One region of the Paenibacillus sp. G2S3 genome, then DNA from elsewhere that is predicted to be linked to it. Evidence: riboswitches for the same ligand, from Rfam matches in the RefSeq annotation. Region 1 holds a riboswitch; each other region holds the start of a gene.
What was found. Region 1 has a riboswitch for cobalamin ahead of QNH28_RS03995 (S-layer homology domain-containing protein). Riboswitches for the same ligand answer to the same signal wherever they lie in the genome.
Positions count from the first base shown of each region.

Region 2: another riboswitch for cobalamin. It lies ahead of QNH28_RS02365 (anaerobic ribonucleoside triphosphate reductase); the one in region 1 lies ahead of QNH28_RS03995 (S-layer homology domain-containing protein).
Region 3: another riboswitch for cobalamin. It lies ahead of metE (5-methyltetrahydropteroyltriglutamate--homocysteine S-methyltransferase); the one in region 1 lies ahead of QNH28_RS03995 (S-layer homology domain-containing protein).

Region 1 covers NZ_CP126095.1:905,427-909,713, forward strand. The annotation lists gene QNH28_RS03985 (cellulase family glycosylhydrolase) at 1-1,445, opposite strand, end outside; gene QNH28_RS03990 (hypothetical protein) at 1,665-2,243, shown strand; cobalamin riboswitch at 2,335-2,535, shown strand; gene QNH28_RS03995 (S-layer homology domain-containing protein) at 2,800-4,287, shown strand, end outside.
Region 2 covers NZ_CP126095.1:528,744-533,030, forward strand. The annotation lists gene QNH28_RS02365 (anaerobic ribonucleoside triphosphate reductase) at 1-1,927, opposite strand, end outside; cobalamin riboswitch at 2,161-2,395, opposite strand; gene QNH28_RS02370 (MTH1187 family thiamine-binding protein) at 2,769-3,077, shown strand; tRNA gene QNH28_RS02375 (tRNA-Thr) at 3,172-3,243, shown strand; gene QNH28_RS02380 (YjcZ family sporulation protein) at 3,450-3,581, shown strand; gene QNH28_RS02385 (NAD(P)H-dependent oxidoreductase) at 3,990-4,287, shown strand, end outside.
Region 3 covers NZ_CP126095.1:4,884,090-4,888,376, reverse strand. The annotation lists gene QNH28_RS21535 (ABC transporter permease) at 1-107, shown strand, start outside; gene QNH28_RS21530 (DedA family protein) at 125-748, shown strand; gene QNH28_RS21525 (undecaprenyl-diphosphate phosphatase) at 799-1,659, shown strand; cobalamin riboswitch at 1,853-2,058, shown strand; gene metE (5-methyltetrahydropteroyltriglutamate--homocysteine S-methyltransferase) at 2,213-4,287, shown strand, end outside.

The DNA of each region.
Region 1 (4,287 bases):
AACGATTCAGTCGTCCCTTTGGCATCGCTTAATTTGGCAGTGTCATTCACGATGATCTTTAGTCTCCACGCAACACCTTTGTTGAATTTCAGCGTTAGCACGGCATTTTCACCGTATTTTTGCGAAGCTGTGAGTTTTTTGAGTTGGCTGGCCTTGAGTGTGAGCTCCTCGCCATTCAAGGTGTAATCTTTGCCCTTGGTTAAATATTTCCCATTTACACTAATCGTTGTTAGCTTATTGCCGTTTAGGTTCAGCTTCACCTTGGTGTCTTTGATCGTTGCACCTTTTTTTAGATAGACCAGATCGCTCTCGGTGCTGGAGGAACGTTCCTTCAGACCAGACATTAATACGTTGTGGAGCTCGGAATCGGACCACTTATACGTTTTGCGGTTGAAATGTTGCCCGTTATCCCAGAGCATGGAAGTCATTTTCTTTTCTTTTAAATAATAGGTAAGATACTCGAAGAATTTCAGTTTCTCGCCTTGTTCAATCACACCTGTGTCTTTATCGAAGCCCAGTAGTCCGAACTCACCGACGATGACAGGAATACCTTTAGCTACAAATGTGTTGTAAACGTTATCAAAAGTTTGGATGATATCGTTTTTTGTATCTTTTTCAAACGTGGTGTAACCAGCGATATTCACACTGAACGGCCAGAAGCCATAGTAGTGAACGGTCGCGATTATGTTCGGATCTTTAAGAGCTGTAATCGTCTTGTAAAGCTGATCCATTCTAGGTTGCGTAGGAGAAGTCTCTAATGAAGGTAGAACTAGCGGACGGACATCATTCTTTCCACCGGAGTTCCGAACGATCTGATGGAAGGAAGTGTTGAGCTCTGTAAGCATTTGCTCCATCTTCGCTTCATCGGTGCTTCCGCCATCTGTGAAGCGGGGTTCATTGATGCTTTCGAACATCAGCTTATCGGATTTATCCTTGAAGCGGTCCGCAATTTGAGTCCATGCTGCATTATAACGCGCCAGTGTCTCATCATGCTTCTCTTCTATATGACTTACCCATAACCAGGAGTCGTGATGGACGTTAATCATTACATATAACTTGGCGTCCAGCGCCCAGCCTACAACTTCTTCGACACGGTCGAGGTAAGCTTTTTCAATAGTGTAGTTCGGTGCTTCGCCTATGTGTGAATCCCAAGTGATAGGAATACGGATACTTTTGTAGCCTTGTGCGGCGATTTTCTTAATCAGTTCTTGGGTCACACGCGGATTGCCCCAGGAGGTTTCATCCTCACCTGTAGCATCTAGAGTATTGCCAAGGTTCCATCCGGGCTGCATATCGTCTACATAGGATTGGATCTTACTCTTTGGTGCTGCCTTAGCTTGTTGCTCGTCCTTAGTAGCAGCGGCGGCAATGGATGAGAACAAAGAGAGCAGAAGAGCGGTGACAAGGGTCAATGATAAGAAGGATTTCTGGATTCGAGTAGTCATTGAATTCTCCTTTGTAAGATCATTTTTGAGGATGCTTAAACCTGACCTTCCTTAGTACTTTGGTGCTTAGATGAACACGTACACCTCCAATATTTTGTTGTAAACGCTTACCAAATACCCTAACATAGAACATTTGCTGTGAGTACCTTACTAATTTGTGGTAAATTCATATATGAATTAGTGATTTGAAGTGATTCCAAAGTTATGGAGGGCAATCCAGTGAGCAGATTTCATTACATAGGCTCGGCTACAGAGCTTCCGTTAGGAGAAAGAGGCAGTGTGCTGTCAGCAAAGACATATAATGAAGTGAAAAATTCCCCGGAGTATAAGAAACAAAGAGAGGCTCTGCGCCTGCAAGGCATAATTCCTTTGGATGACATCGCAGATCTATCTCATTTAAGAGATGAGGACTGTCTTGTATATGACTCGGAAGAAGATGCAGCGGGAGTTTTTATAGAGGAACTTGGGTATTGGAACGATGAGATTCGCAAGCATTTTCGGAGTCCGTATGTGTACCGGATTTCACCGAATTGGGGTGGCTTCTCTGTATCGCCTAAGCTAAAAGATACTCTACCGGGATCGTATAACGCCTCACTCAAGTGTTGTAAGGAGTTATTTAAGCTTATGACAGATTATGGGGTATCTGGTGCCGAGTTTGAGCTTTATACATGCTGGGCTGAGGAAGAAGGGCTCCCACGTAATAAAAAGTATGATCGAATCCTTGATTTGGCCTCTTTGTCACTGGAGGAGGGCTTTGAGCTGAGGGAAAAAGAGTATATTGTGGTTAAAATGATTTGATATTCAATAGGATTATCGCTAGCTACTCGTTATACAAAAAACAAATATTGCATGACAAAAGCAACTATATTAGATATGATGAAGCATGAAAAAATTAATATTAGCAATAGGTGCCAATTATGAATGTTTCGGAGATACAATCATAGATTGGTTAAATGGAAAGCGGGTGTGAATCCCGCGCGGTCCCGCCGCTGTGAAAGAGGAATCCTTGCAAGGTACCACTGGGAAACTGGGAAGGTAGCAAGGGTGATGATACTTGAGCCAGAATATCTGCCTGTTTCTGATACACCATTAAACTCTACGAGCGATAGAGAGGTGTTTGATATAGTATATGCCTGCTATTGTTGCGGTTCACTATCTTAAACCTCTTGACGTTATGTTGAGTGGTTTTTTTGTAGTGTTAAAAATATAAGAAAGTATAAGTTTAGCATCTATACTCTATGTCTTATATTTCTCGCTAAACGCATACCGTCCTTATAAGGACGCCGAGGGCGTTATGCTTGGAAAGTTTATTCTGTTTTTTAACATAGGAAGAGAAGGGAAGGGTTATGGAAACATGAAGAAAAATAAGTTTTTAGCTTGGTTACTTATTGTAGCAGTATTTATCACGACGTTCTCTACAAGTATAATCCCGGCTCATGCGAATGAAGCAATTGCTGATAGTGCAGTTGTAAGAACAGAGGTTGATCAAGCTCTACTAGAGCAGATTAATGCGCTAGTACAAGAGCCAGATACAGAGAAGCCTACTATTTCAATAGAAGGTATACAAGATAAACAGGAAGTATCCAGTAAAGATGTAAGCTTCAAAGTAGTGGTTACAGACAATGTTTATAAAGACATTATACCAGTAGTAAAGCTGAACCAAGTCGTTCTGACAGCTACTAATGGTGAGTACAAAGCATCTCTAAACCCAGGTAGTAACGTAATCGCAGTAACAGCTATAGATGGCGCAGGAAACAAAGCAGATAATGTAACCTATCAGGTTACTTATAAAATCACTGCTAAAGAACAGTTAGATAAAAGCTTGGCCTACATCGTTAACACCGTAAAGAATCCGTCATTTGGAACAGGTAGCGGAGAATGGTCGATTCTTTCTCTAGCACGTGCGAACTACAAGGTTCCTAACGGTTATTACAATCTCTATTACAACAATGTAGCAACGCGAATAGCAACGATAATTAAGGATGGAAAACTCGACGCTAATAAAAGCACAGAGAATTCCAGAGCAATTCTAGGACTGACCTCTATCGGAAAAGATATCACGAATGTTGCAGGTCATGATCTAAGAAATGCACTCGCTGATTATCAATATATTCAGAAGCAAGGGAACAACGGTCCCATATTTGCTCTGATTGCACTAGATAGTCATAACTATGACATTCCAGTATTATTCCCTGATCCTGATGAGAAGGGAGTAATATATCAAAGCACAAGAGAAAACCTGGTTCAGTACATCTTAGATAGAGAAGTTAAAAAAGGTGCAGCAGATGCCGGGGGCTGGGCTTTAGGTGTAACCAAAGCCGACGTCGATATGACCGGGATGGCGATGCAAGCACTTGCGCCTTATTACGCAAAGGATTCTAATGTAAAAGCTGCCGTGGATCGGGCGATTACATGGTTATCGAGTGTACAAAATGCTCAAGGTGGATTTACAAGCTGGGGAAGCACAAGCAGTGAGAGCATCGCACAGGTTGTTGTTGCCTTAACTGGCGTAGGTGTAGACCCGCACAGTGACCCTAGGTTTATTAAAGAAGGAAATTCACTTATAGATGCTTTACTTAGCTTCTCTGGGCCGGATGGTGGATTCAAGCATATTCTCACCGGAAAAGTAGACGCTATGGCTACGGATCAAGGTACATATGCACTCGTATCCTATGATCGTCTGATCAATAATAGCAACCGTCTCTATGACATGAATGATGTTCAATTAGAGCAGCCGGAAGTGCCGACTTCAGATGTAGCCAAGCTACATTTGGATAAGAGCCTTGCCTATCTTGTTAAAACCGTAACGAATCCGACCTATTTCGGAGAGTGGTCCATTCTT
Region 2 (4,287 bases), 380 kb from region 1:
GATAGTCGCCAGTTAAATAACCAGTAACTCTGCGCAAACGACGGATGTGCACGTCATTCTCATGTGCGTCGCAGGAAGGACAGTTTGTCCCAATTACGCCTTCGTATCCGCAGCCGGAGCAGCGGTCAATCGGATGGTTAATGCTGAAATAGCTAACCTGTTGTTCGAGCGCGTATTTAATGATTTTGATAAAAGCGGATGGATTACTACGGGCATTGCCATTTAATTCGACATAAGAAATAGCCCCGGCATTGCAGTATTCATGGAAAGGAGCTTCCAAGCTGATTTTCTGAGCAGCACCTAGATCATAGTATACAGGGATGTGGAAAGAGTTCGTATAATACTCACGGTCAGTTACACCTGGGATCGAGCCCAGCACCTTGCGATCAATCTTGGTGAATTTACCGGACAAGCCTTCTGCTGGTGTTGCGAACAAAGTGATGTTGAGATTCAGTTCCTCACTTTTCCGATCGCAATACTCCCGCATATGACGCACGATAGCCACGGCTTTGGCATGTATTTCCATATCCTCGCCATGGTGTTTGCCATACATAGCTTTCATGCATTCCGCCATACCAATAAAGCCAAGGGATAGACTACCATGCTTCAGTAGTTCACCTACAGAGTCTTCAGGAGCGAGATTCTCGCCGCCTTCCCAGACGCCTTCTCGCATCATGAAATCGGACGCTTTAGCTTTTTGTGCGGCTTGGATGTTGAAACGATGAAGAAGTCCTTCCAGCGCAATGTCCATATAATGATTTAGATCTTCATAGAAGCCAGCTTCGTCTGCGACAGTACGGCGGCCGGTTACTGTGCCATGTGCCAGACCGAGTCGAACCAGATTCAAAGTATTGAAGGAAAGGTTACCCTTCCCGGAGCAATGATTACGCCCAAAACGGTCACCGAGCACTCGTGTTCGGCAGCCCATTGTGGCAAATTCCGTATCAGGATCACTTGGATTATAATACTGCAAGTTGAGCGGAGCGTCCAGATTAGCGAAGTTCGGATATAGTCTGCGTGCAGAACATTTCGCCGCTTTTAGGAACAATTCATAGTTAGGATCGCCTTGCTGTTGGTTGATTCCTTGCTTACATTTAAAAATCTGAATCGGGAACACGGGTGTTTCTCCGCTGCCAAGTCCGTTCATCGTTGCTGTTAGCAGGGAGCTGATCACAAGCTGACCTTCTGGTGAAGTACAAGTTCCGTAGTTAATGCTGGTGAACGGAATTTGCCCACCGGATCGGCTGGACATGGTATTCAAATTATGTACCATACTTTCCGCCGCTTGTAGGGTTTCAATTTCGGTCTCTTTCAGTGCAAAACGGAACGCCTTCGGATATAACTCCGCCAGATCGGTCCGGCTCATCGTAATCTCGCCCAAAGATTCATCAGCTTGTCCTTCTTCAAAATAATCCAGACCCTTGCGGAACAGCTTAGCGAAGGATTTAGTTACATAAGGTGCTAGATCATAGTCGAGCTTATTGGCGGATACACCGCCATATTGAGCATTTTGCTGGGATTGAAAAATGATTGCTACCAGTGACATAGCCGTCATTATGGAGTTCGGAGGACGAACACTGCCGTTGCCGGTGTTGAAGCCTTCGCGGAGAAGCTTATCAAACGGGATAAAAATACAGTTCGTCGTTCCAATCGCATATTGATCCAGATCATGCACATAGACAACATTGTCATCAATGGCCTGCACTAGCTGTGGTGGCATCGTAAAGTTACGGGCATACCATTTCGAATATTCACTGCCGAACTTGCTCATTTTACCGGAGAAACTCTCTCCGTTCAAATTGGCATTCTCGCGCAGTAGGTCCAAATCCCGGCTGTCGATAATATCACGCCCTAAATCAATGAGCTCCTCTAAAAGAACTTCTCGTGCATTTGTTGTACCGTTAAATTGTCTCTCCAACAACGTCATTGTATAGCTCTCCTCTCAGTATAAAAGAAAAACATCTATCGTTCTATCATTAAGAAGTTGGACCACATAAGCGGCCGTATATTCATTGTGATCTCATAAAAAAAGCATCCCCTAGCGAGGATGGCAGAAAATGCCCGATGCGTTATGTAAATATCCACATAGATATTTGCAGTGGTCTATAAGAAGATGACCGCATGCGGACACCGTTCCTGTTCCTCGCAGGCATTCATATGTTGGTGTCGTCGAAACAGGCAGGTCTCCTGGCTTCCGTAGGACCTCTCAGCGCCTTCCCAAGGGTCTTCATAACCCTCAGTGGCTTCTGCCAGGAGATCTGTCCATCTTAAGCTTCTAAAAGCTTGTGAAGGGCATCCGGTTACAGTGGCGGGACCGCAGCGGATTTTCACCGTACTTCCCTATTAAGCTCTAACTCCTATAAAGGATCAAAGCGCCTGTCTCCACTATATTTTGTTGTCGTTAGATAAAAATAACCCAAGATGTTGTGTTTGTAAACAGTTTTTTAGAAAACCCGCGCGGGGAGTGGGTTCTTCAAAAGTACTCCACAAATGATCCACAGGCTGTCCATAAGTAATCCACAATTGATCCACAGGCACATGGAAAATGATTCATAAATTGTCCGAAAAAACGCCACAAAGAGTCCATAAATGTAGTGCGGACGACCCTAGAATTCATGTAAGAAAAAATACCTGTGGCGAAAGGCATGTTTCGGAGTACTTGGAGGAAAAGAAGGGGTATAATAACGCTGGCATCGTTTGTGGGAGATCGGTGAAGTTGTTACAATAGAAGAAGACACATACTTTTTAAATTCCGAGGAGGTATTCTCATGCCTATTGCTGAAGTAACCGTTATTCCGATTGGAACAGGCAGTACCAGCCTTAGCAGCTATGTTGCGGATATGCAGCGAGTGCTGAAGACGGTAGAAGGAATTACTTATGAACTTACATCCATGGGAACAATCATCGAAGGGTCTCTTCAGCGTATTTTTGCAGCAGTCGAAGCGCTGCATGAATCTCCTTTTGCTGCAGGTGCAGAGCGTGTCTCTACCTCACTTAAAATAGACGACCGCCGCGATAAGCCCTCCACTAGCCGTGGAAAGCTGGAGTCTGTGGAGTGTAAACTACAGGTGGAATAGTAGTTCGGGAGAGTAGGGGATAGGGAGAAATTGGCTTGCGTTTCTGACTGAAAGTTGTATAATATTTTTTGTTTGACAGAAAAATCAGCCTTAAGCTGGTGTAGCTCAGGGGTAGAGCAACGCACTCGTAATGCGTAGGCCGGGGGTTCAATTCCCTTCACCAGCATATCTAAGAATTGCGCAATGGCACGGTTTCCTGGATTTCGGGACCGTGCCATTTGTCTTGAAATCACCTATCTTCTAACATTCTTCTAACCTTTGCCTGCGGTCGGGGCTCTAAATGGATAGACATCTAATTACCAATTTACCCAAGCGATATAGTAGGGATTGCATAAGCTAAGATGAACTTAAATGCAAAGGAGGAAATTTAAAATGAGCGAAAATGTTGCTGGTTTTGGTGGTGTTGGATATGGTGGTGGTATCGGAGGAGCCTTTACATCTACCGGTGCAATCTTGGTACTGTTTATCCTCCTTGTAATTATTTCTAAGACTATCTTGCTATAAAATGTGAAGGACATTTTGGTTGGAAGCTTGAGGATGTTCTTCCACTGAGTTATATCAGCCTTATTCTGGTGTAGCCCAGGAGTTCAATTCCCTTCATCAGCATATCTAAGAATGGCATAACGGCGCGGTTTTCGGGGATCCCGGAACCGTGCCGTTTGTCTTGAAAACACCTATCTTCTAGCCTTTACTCAAGTAAAATGGAGGAATGACCCAGTCTCTCTTGTGTGATATTTGGGTGTACACCGAAGACGAGATTCGCCCCGAAGACTATACATCAATCATACGTGCAGGCAGGTTGCAGTGCTTACCTTTAGGTAAGTACGTGAACTAAAAGTGCATACTTACGCGATGGCAAGATGGGAGGTATACTCAAGTCCTAAATCTGATTCAAACATGGAGGATACACCATTGAAAACACTTATTGTCGTCACACACCCAAGCATCGAAACATCTGTTGTTAATAAACGCTGGATCGAAGAACTCCGTAAATATCCAGACAAATATACGGTGCACGAGCTGCACAAAGCCTATCCCGATGAAAAAATCAACGTGGAAAAGGAACAACAACTGATTGAAGCGCATGATAAGCTTGTCTTACAATTCCCTGTCTATTGGTTTAGTAGTCCACCTCTGCTTAAAAAGTGGCTGGACGAAGTATTTACTTACGGATGGGCATACGGCTCGAAGAGTGATAAATTAAGAAATC
Region 3 (4,287 bases), 2.7 Mb from region 1:
CTGTGGAGACCGGGGCGGTATTATTGGGATATCTGGCTGTCCAGGGGCTTTACTTCTTTTTTATTCGCAGCCGTTATTTACGCAACTTGAAGAAGAACTTGATCTAAATAATGGGGGTTACGAAATGCAAGCATGGATTACAGATTTTATGGAGCAGTTTGGTTACTTTGGTATTTTCCTGATGCTCGCTTTTGAAAATATATTTCCACCGATTCCTTCTGAAGTGATTCTCCCTTTTGGCGGATTCATGACAACCACAACGAATTTGACCATTCCTGGTGTAATCATTGCTGCTACGCTTGGCTCACTGCTCGGTGCAGTGATTCTCTATTATATCGGTCGTTTGTTGGATGTAAGTCGCTTGGAAAAGATCGTTGAACGCTGGGGCGGTCTACTCCGAATTAGCAAAAAAGACATCCACAAGGCTGACGCTTGGTTTGACAAATATGGCTATTGGACCGTATTATTTTGTCGGATGGTTCCATTGGTGCGAAGTCTGATTTCGATCCCGGCAGGGATGTCGGGTATGAAATTTGGAGTGTTTATGCTCTTCACAACGATTGGTACACTGGGGTGGAATCTGCTGCTTGTGCTTATAGGCGCGGCATTGGGTGAATCCTGGGAAGACATTGCCATGTATATGGATATGTACTCCAACGTAGTGTACGTGCTTCTGGCAGTGGGATTAGTTATCCTTGGGTATCTGTACTTCCGCAAGCGCAGCCGGAAAATGAACACCGAGGGTTGAGCTGAGGAGAACTTATAGATAAAAGTTATGATTAAAAAGGAGGAGAACAAATGGAGCTATTAACGATTATTAAAGCTATTATTTTGGGAATTGTTGAAGGGTTGACCGAATTTGCTCCGGTATCCTCCACAGGTCATATGATTATTGTTGATGATATGTGGTTGAAATCGACAGAGTTATTTGGGCAATATACGGCCAATACGTTCAAAGTGGTTATACAGCTAGGGTCAATCTTAGCGGTTGTTGTTATTTTTAGAAATCGATTCTTTGAACTGTTGGGCTTAAAGCGTTTCAGTCGCAAGCAGTTAGACCCTGTAACCGAGGAACAACCACAGCTTGAAAAAGGCGGCCACCTTAAGCTTACGCAGGTGCTTGTAGGTTTAGTGCCAGCAGGTGTGCTGGGCGTTCTGTTTAATGATTATATTGATGAGCATTTATTCTCTACATCCACCGTGTTAATCGGTCTAGTAGTTGGTGCTGTATTAATGATTATTGCGGATCTGTTCGGACCAAAGAAGATTCAAACAGAGAGTGTCGATCAGATTACATACAAGCAGGCGCTAGGTGTTGGTCTTGTCCAATGCTTCTCGTTATGGCCGGGATTTTCACGGTCCGGGTCGACGATTTCTGGTGGTGTCCTCCTTGGTATGAGTCACCGGGCTGCTGCTGATTTCACGTTTATCATGGCTGTTCCAATCATGGCAGGGGCCAGTCTACTCTCCCTGATGAAGAACTGGGAATACTTCACCATCGATGCCCTGCCGTTCTTCATCGCAGGCTTTATCAGTGCCTTTGTGTTTGCGCTATTATCGATGCGTTTCTTCCTGAAATTGATCAACCGGATTAAGCTTTTACCATTTGCTATATACCGGATAATACTTGCTGCTGTAGTATATTTCGTATTTTTCTAAATCCGTTATAAGGAATCGATATAACAGAAGCCCCCGTAATCTATTGCAGATGATGGGGGCTTTCACGTATGATGACATCAGATTAAGACACTCACTTTATTAATTATAAGGATAAAGTAAAAGTTTCACTTTATCTTTATAATTCTCGCATAAACGCTTACCGTCCTTAAAAGGACGCCGAAGGCGTTTTAGCTTGATAATATCGGAGACAGGTGCTTGCCGGGAATTAGTAATTCGGTAGGCTTAATAGGGAAATTCGGTTCGAAGCCGATGCGGTCCCGCCACTGTAACGGAAGAGTCCATAGCAACATATGTCACTGGCAATTTACTACTGCTGGGAAGACTGCTAAGGATGCTGACACCGCTAGCCAGGAGACCTGCCTGTTTCAACAGCACTGCTTCACCTACGGAGGATAGGAAGGTGTTAGACGTTAACCATAGGTATATTATGGGCGTCTTTCCCTTTGACTTTTTTAGGGAAGGGCGCTCTTTTTTATAGGAATGCAAGTGATATCGAGTCCAAAATAAGATGATGGAGAAGGGGAGCTGCAAAGTGACGAACAAAGTAAAAGTAAGTAATCTTGGTTACCCAAGAATCGGAAAAAACCGCGAGTGGAAGAAAACGTTGGAAGCCTTCTGGGCGGGAAAAATAAATGAGGAAGAGTTCCGTACTGAAATGGCAGGAATTCAGCTTCAGCATTTGAAGACTCAGCAGGAGGCAGGAATTGATTTAATTCCGGTAAACGATTTTACATTCTACGATCATGTGCTAGATACAGCTGTAATGTTCGGGATCGTACCTCCACGTTATGCGTATGATGGTGGCGACATTGGGCTTGATCTTTATTTTGCGATGGCTAGAGGAAATGCTGAGGCTACCGCTTGCGAGATGACTAAATGGTTCAATACGAACTATCATTACATCGTTCCAGAGATCGGTGCACAAACGCCGCGTCTGACCGAGAATAAACCACTGGAAGCTTATCGTTTTGCCAAGTCCCAAGCGGGAATTGAGGGTAAACCTGTGGTTTTAGGCCTTTATACCTTCCTTAAGCTGTCAAAAGGTTTTGCATCTGCGGATATTGCGAAGATTGCTGCTCGGTTTCTTCCGGTTTACGTTCAGCTGTTGCAGGAATTGAAGCAAGAAGGAGTAGGCTGGGTACAGATTGATGAACCGGCGATTGTTACAGGAATAAATGAATCAGAATTATCATTACTTAACTCGATATACACTGAAATTGCTGACTCCGTGCCAGGCTTAAATATTATTCTGCAAACTTACTTTGAAGCTGCTGAACCGCTGGAAGAACTGCTTAAGCTTCCTGTACAGGGTTTAGGTCTTGATTTTGTCCATGATGGTGGAACAAATCTGGCATCGATTGAACGTCTTGGCTGGCCTGAGGATAAATGGCTGGGAGCGGGTATTATTGACGGACGCAACATCTGGCGCTCGGATCTGGACGCTAAGCTGCAGCTGATCGAGAAGCTGAGTGCACATGTACCGCATAACCGTATTATTCTACAGCCTTCTTGCAGTTTGCTGCATGTTCCGGTTACTGTTCAGGGTGAGGTGAAGCTGAAGGCCACCGTTAAGGCTGCTTTAGCTTTTGCTGATGAGAAGCTTAGAGAGCTTGGACTGCTTGCTGCAGCCTTAGAGGGTACAGCAGAAGCTGCTGCTGCGTTGACAGCCAGTCGTGAAGCCCTTACTGCCTTCCGTGCACTTCCTGAACGTGGTCGTAAGGATGTGGCCGAGCAAGTTCTCGGACTTACAGATTTACCAGACCAACGTAGCCTACCTTTTGCTGAGCGCCTAAAGGTGCAGCAGGAGAAGTGGCAGCTGCCACTTCTGCCAACAACAACAATCGGAAGCTTTCCACAGACCGTAGAAGTGCGCCAGGCAAGGTTGAAATGGCGTAAAGGCGTATGGAATCAAGAGCGTTACGACGGGTTCGTTCGTGAGCAGATTGCAGATGCAATCACCTTCCAAGAAAAGCTGGGTCTGGATGTACTCGTGCACGGTGAGTTCGAAAGAACCGATATGGTGGAGTTCTTCGGGGAGAAGCTGGATGGTTACTTATTTACTAGTAATGGCTGGGTTCAATCCTACGGATCACGCTGCGTTAAGCCACCAGTTATTTATGCGGATATAGCTTTTATTGAACCTATGACTGTAAAAGAAAGCGTCTATGCTCAGTCGTTAACTTCCCTTCCTGTTAAAGGCATGTTGACTGGTCCGGTTACGATTCTCAATTGGTCTTTCGTACGTGATGATCTTAGTCGGGAAGCAGTAGCGAATCAAATTGCCTTAGCGCTCCGTCATGAAGTTAAAGCGTTGGAGGATGCAGGCATAGAGATGATTCAAGTAGATGAACCGGCTATCCGTGAAGGACTTCCTTTGAAGGCTGAAGATCATGAGGCATACTTGAATTGGGCGGTGAAGTCGTTCCGTATCGCGACGAATCATGTAAAGGCTACGACACAAATTCATACCCACATGTGTTATAGCGAGTTTAATGACATGATAGACTCTATTTCAGCGATGGATGCGGATGTTATCTCTATTGAGACTTCACGTAGCCATGGGGAACTGATCGTTAGCTTTGAGGAGCAGGAGTATGATAAAGGAAT